One region of the Clostridium sp. 001 genome, then DNA from elsewhere that is predicted to be linked to it. Evidence: riboswitches for the same ligand, from Rfam matches in the RefSeq annotation. Region 1 holds a riboswitch; the other holds the start of a gene.
What was found. Region 1 has a riboswitch for magnesium ahead of B5S50_RS12705 (magnesium transporter). Riboswitches for the same ligand answer to the same signal wherever they lie in the genome.
Positions count from the first base shown of each region.

Region 2: it holds a riboswitch for magnesium, as region 1 does, so the genes downstream of both, B5S50_RS19215 (PRC-barrel domain-containing protein) here and B5S50_RS12705 (magnesium transporter) in region 1, are expected to answer to the same signal.

Region 1 covers NZ_CP020473.1:2,688,681-2,691,902, forward strand. Annotated here, with positions in the region: gene B5S50_RS12700 (YgiQ family radical SAM protein) at 1-580, opposite strand, end outside; M-box (ykoK) riboswitch at 914-1,080, shown strand; gene B5S50_RS12705 (magnesium transporter) at 1,318-2,580, shown strand; gene sleB (spore cortex-lytic enzyme) at 2,699-3,222, shown strand, end outside.
Region 2 covers NZ_CP020473.1:4,119,886-4,123,107, forward strand. Annotated here, with positions in the region: gene B5S50_RS19210 (manganese efflux pump) at 146-760, shown strand; M-box (ykoK) riboswitch at 946-1,133, shown strand; gene B5S50_RS19215 (PRC-barrel domain-containing protein) at 1,366-2,100, shown strand; gene B5S50_RS19220 (Nramp family divalent metal transporter) at 2,115-3,222, shown strand, end outside.

The DNA of each region.
Region 1 (3,222 bases):
TATCTTTGCAAGGGTATACTGTACCTCTTACATCTGTAATTTTGTGGATATCCATTCCGTATTTTAATAGGTTTGCCACTTGTACTATGGTTTTTTCTCCCATACCATATATGAGTAGATCTGCCTTTGAATCTAAAAGAATACTTCTTCTTACATTATCACTCCAGTAATCATAGTGGGCAAATCTCCTTAAGCTGGCTTCTATTCCACCAATTACTATTGGAACATCCTTATAGACTTCTCTTGCCCTATTACAGTATACTATTACAGCTCTGTCGGGTCTGTAACCAGATTTACCTCCTGGGGAGTAAAGATCTTCATGCCTTTTTTTCTTTGATGCGGTATAATGATTTACCATAGAATCCATATTCCCAGAGTTTATTAAAAAAGCTAATTTAGGTTTTCCAAGCTTCATAAAATCATTTGCATTTTTCCAGTTAGGCTGAGCTATTATTCCTACTTTAAAACCTTCATTTTCTAACACCCTTGATATTATAGCTGAGCCGAAAGAAGGATGATCTACGTAAGCATCTCCTGTTATAAGGACAAAATCCAACTGACTTATATTTCTTGCTTTCATGTCATCTTTACATATAGATAAAAAACTAGTATTTAAATTCAATTTACATTCTCCGTTCTTATGTTTCAGATTAGTTTCACTTATTTTTAGTATAACATATTATATTATGAGATAAATATTTAGGAATATGTAGATTTTGAATGGTGATAAGGAGAAGAAGACACACACTAAATAAATAATATAAATATGCAAAGATAAATTATGATATTTTACATTAAAATGAGCAAAATGAAATTAAAGTATCATAACAGGTAAATATAAATAAATTTAATATTTACTAGTTGCATTATAGTGAATTTGTAATATAATTATAGTATAAAAGTAAATGTTTATGTTTAATTATGTTAGGTGAGGCTCCTATATAGACATATGCTGCTGCCCCGAAACATCGAGAGATGCCAATGGGTGAACAGGTATTACCGTAGTAAGGTTTTACTTAATGTAGCTGGATGAAAATCTAAAGCTATATAGTGCTAAAACTCGTACGATTAAAAAAGTTTTAGTTTAAGAGCCCTGTGGGCTTTTTTTAGTTGTTTGCATATATTTGAATTTTTAATTTAGGTGGTGTGTTAAATGGAAAACGGACCTTATGGAGGTCGGTGCATCTTAGAAGAAAATTTAATAGAAGAAGTGCAGGGAAGTATTAGATCTAATTGGTGATGGCAATGCTATTGATAACTTTTAAAACGTTCATGTAGATTCTATAAATATTTCTCTGCATATAAGGAGGAATATTTATGAAAAAGTTATCTAGTTTCTTATTGAGTAAAGTTCTTTATAAAAAGGTTTATAATGAATTTGACGAATATGTAGGGAAACTTTGGGACGTTTATGTATCTTCTGATCATGGAATGCCAAGAGCCATAGGATATAAGATAAAAAAGGGCAAAGAAATACTTAATTGTGAGTGTAGGAACATAAACTTTTATGACGATAACGATAAGGTTATAATTAAAGGAGAAGGTATAAGGGAAATAATACTTCAAAGTTATTCCTATCTTTTATCAAAACATCTTTTAGATAGACAGATAGTGGATATAAATGGGAAAAAACTTGTAAGAGTTAATGACCTCAGAATTGCAGAAATGGCAGGAGAGTATAGAGTTGTAGCAGTAGATACAGGAGTTCTTGCTTTAGGAAGAAGGCTTGGTATAGAAAAAATCATAAAAAAGTTCTATGATTTATTTAACAAAAAGCCTGAAGATAGCCTTATAATTTGGGATAATGTAGAATCACTAGAAATGATAAATAACAATTTAAAACTTTCCGTACCATATAAAAAATTGTCTAAGCTCCACCCTGCTGATTTAGCAGATATACTAGAAGATATGGATGTAAACTACAGAAAGAAAGTTTTTGAAAGTTTAGATGAGGATCTAGCAGCGGATACATTAGAGGAAATAGATCCAGAAGTACAGCTAGATATTCTGGAAAATTTGAGTCAGTCTAAAAGGGACGAGGTGTTATACAATATGCCCAATGATGAAATAGCAGACATTTTAGATGAAGTAGATAAAGATACTGCAGAAAAAATACTTATAAATATGGAAAAAAATGATGCGGATGAAGTAAGATCACTTATGGAATATAAGGAAGAAACTGTAGGAAGTATAATGAATAAGGATTTTATCTGTTTTAATATAAATATAACCGTTAAAGATACTATTGAGTTTTTAAAAGAAATTAATCCGGAAGATGAGGTATCACATTATATATATATTATCAATGATCAAAAGCAGCTTGAAGGTGTGGTGTCCTTGAAAGACTTGATATTGTCAGATTTTGAAGATACATTAAAGGCGATAATGATGAAGGATGTAGTAAGTATAAATCATAAGGAAAATATAGATGAAGCCATAGAGATGTGTTCAAAATATAATCTTATTTCATTACCTGTAATAGATGATGAAGAAAAGCTATGTGGCATAGTTATAATGAATGACTTAGTAGAAGACATATTAATACCAAATTGGAGAAAAAGGCTAAGAAAAGTAGGGTAAGAAATGCTATCAATTCCACTTATTTAAAGTGAAATTGATAGCATTTTTTTATGTATTTTTTACTTCGTTTGTGTACAGACTACATTTAGGAGAATCAACATTAAAAGGAGATGGTCATATGGGTAAGAAAATTATGGGATTTAAAAGAGAATTAGTATTAATACTTGCTATAGTGTTTACATATGCATCAACTTCTCTATTCTTGCTCCCCTATAATAATGCAGTAAAAGCTGTGGCATACTACTATGGCTCAAGAGGAAATATGGTAATACAAATACAGCAAAAACTTAGAAGCTGGGGGTATTACAATGGTAGTGTAGATGGAGTATACGGGTATCAAACTTACACTGCAGTAAAGTATTTCCAATCAAAAAATGGATTAAAGTCTGATGGTATAGTTGGAGATGCAACTTTAGCAGCCCTTGCAATAAATACTGGAAGCAATACTGGTGGAAATAGCCAAAACGTAACATTAATAGCTAGATTGATAAATGGAGAGGCTAGAGGAGAACCTTATGAAGGACAGGTAGCCGTAGGAGCTGTAATACTAAATAGAACTAGGGATCCTAGGTTCCCATCTACTGTAGCAGGAGTTATATATCAACCAGGAGCTTTTACTGCTGTGGTGGATGGACAAATACA
Region 2 (3,222 bases), 1.4 Mb from region 1:
TTATAATATCCCCAGTAAATTTTTTATATATACTTTATCTTGGAACTGCAATGTATTTAAAACATCTCCTTTTCTTGAACTCCTAAGCACACTAAAAGTTTAAAGTCATATACTAAAAAGGAAAGAATAAAAAAGGGGACTATGCATGACATTAATTTTATCTGCATTATTGTTTAGTTTATCCTCTAACCTAGATAATGTAGTTGTAGGTATTGCTTATGGAATAAAGAAAATAAAGATAGGAGTAGTTCCTAACCTTGCAATAGCAGTTATAACTTGTACAGGAACATTTCTATCAATGTCACTTGGGGTGTATATATCAAAATTTTTACCTCACTCTATAGCAAATGCATTAGGTTCTATAGCCATTGCTATATTGGGAGTATATTTTATAACACAAAGTATAATAAAACTTATAAATAATAAAAAATCAAATGAACTTGCTTTAAAAGACATTAATGATATGATTGAATATGCCGAAAAGTCAGATTTGGACAACTCCGGTGATATAAATATAAAAGAAGCTCTTCTTATAGCATTTGGGTTGACCTTTAACAATTTAGGTACTGGCATAGCAGCTAGTATAACAGGAGTTAGTATTCAATTTACAGTCATATTTACATTTATATTAAGTATTCTTACAATTATAATTGGTGAAGTTGTAGGTAATCATGTATTGGGTAAATTATTTGGTAAATATGCACCATTAATTTCAGGCATATTGTTAATAGCACTTGGTATAATTGAATTCTTTAATTGATATTATTTTACTAATTGTTATATAAAAGTAAATTAGAAGAATTAGATGCTGTCTCAAAATACATTTTGAGGCAGTATATTTTCTAAGTAACATATTTTTAACATTTGATTTCTTAAAAAATATTTACAACTAAGGAATATATGTATATAATAAGAAACGGATTATTACTAATTAAAAATATAATTTAATAACATTGTTAGGTGAGATTACTGTACAGACATACGCTACTGCCCAGAAATGTCGAGAGACGCCAATGGGTGAGCAGGTACTACCGGATTAAGGTTTTACTTAATGTAGCTGACAACATTCATAGAAATATGAATGCTTATGATCTAAGCTTTACAGAGTCAAAGCTCAACGAGTGAAGATGTACTATTTTTTGTCTTGGAATTTATTAAGAATCCAATCTCTTCATTTTGTTGCGAAGAGATTTTTTTATTGGATAAATTACCAAGTTAAGGAGAGTGATGAATTTAATGGACGGTGACCCGTGTCATAAATGCAATGATATAAAACTTAAAGATTTATTGGTAAAAATATTATAGGGGATGTACTTGCATTAAAAAATTTGCATTGTGCATCCTGAAAGCAAAGGAGTGTATACAATGCAATTTACAAGCGTTTATTTAAGCAGAATATTGGGTAATAAAATTTATACGACTAGTAAAGAAGTAATAGGAACTTTAAAGGATGTAGCTGTTGATGTGAATTTTCAAAATCCAAAAGTTACCATAGCTGTTGTTAAAACAAAAGAAGGAATAAAATTTATTGGTTTTGATAATATCAGTGTTTCTAAGGAAAAAGGACAGTATGTTTTAATGTGTAGTGAAGTTCAAGATAAAGATTTAGGTGACTGTATGTTACTGAAAAAGTATGTTTTGGACAAACAGATTGTTGATGTTAATGGAAGAAAGGTAGTTAGAGCTAACGATGTTAGGTTAGTTATATTACCATCAGGTATGTTTATTGCAGCAGTAGATATTGGTATGGATGGGCTATTAAGAAGGATTGGAATTGCTAAACCATTAAAGAGATTAGGATTTAAAATATCAAGTAAACTAATGTTATGGGATGATATTCAAACGGCTTTTACCTCAAAAGACATTTTACTTTCAAAAAGTTATAATAAACTATCCACAATTCATCCTTCAGATCTGGCAGATATAATTGAGGACTTTGATGTAAATACAGGTGCAATTATTTTCTCTAACTTAGATGCTGCATCAAAATATAACCTATGTTCTATACCCGTAATTGATGAACAAATGCATATCATAGGGATTGTTAATATAAATGATATTTTCTATGAAATTACTAAGTCCAATAAAAGGTATAGATAATGGAGGCACTAATGATGAATGCAAAGAGAAAAACATGGATGGCAAATTTATTAATATTTTTAAGTGTTTTAGGTCCTGGAATTATAACAGGTAGTGTAGATAATGATGCAGGTGGTATTACAACATATTCTGTAGCAGGTGCTACCTATGGTTACAAATTACTTTGGTCATTAATCCCATGCTTTATTGTGCTTCTTGTAGTGCAGGAAATGAATGCTAGAATGGGAATAGTTACAGGTAAAGGGCTGGCAGATTTAATTAGAGAAAATTTTGGTGTTAAGGTAATTTCCTTTATGTTTATTGGGCTAGTAATTGCAGATATAGGAAATACAGCTACAGAGTTTGCAGGTATAGCAGGTAGCATGCAGATTTTTGGAGTAAGTAAATATATATCGGTACCACTAGCTGCTGTTGCAGTATGGATTTTGGTAGTAAAAGGTACATATAAGACTACTGAAAAGTTATTTTTGGTTTTTAGCATATTTTTATTATCCTATGTTGGCTCTGCATTTTTCGCTAGACCAGACTGGCATGAAATAGGACATGCATTAATTCATCCTGCTATTGAAACTAATTATGACTATATAAGTACGGTTATTGGTATGGTGGGAACTACTATTGCACCCTGGATGCAGTTTTATATGCAGTCAGCAGTTATAGAAAAAGGACTTAAGATGGAAGAATTTAAATACGAATTTTGGGATGTTGTTGTTGGAAGTGTTATTACAGTAGTAGTTGCTTTCTTTATAATCGTAGCTTGTGGGGCAACACTTCATAAAAGTGGAATCCAAATAAATGAGGCTAAAGATGCTGCATTAGCGTTAAAGCCACTTGCTGGAGCCTTTGCTTCTCAAATTTTTGCTTTTGGATTATTTATAGCTTCTATTTTTTCGGCTGCAATACTACCTTTGGCTACAGCATTTTATATTTGTGAAGCTTTTGGGTTTGAAGCTGGTATAAATAAAACATTAAAAGAAGCACCACAGTTTTTTACACTGTTTACTATAATAATTATTATTGGGATTGGTATTATATTAATTCCAGGAGCACCTTTAATTCAGATAACATTATGGTCACAAATAATAAATGGTGTGTTACTTCCCGTAGTTTTAATTTGTATGA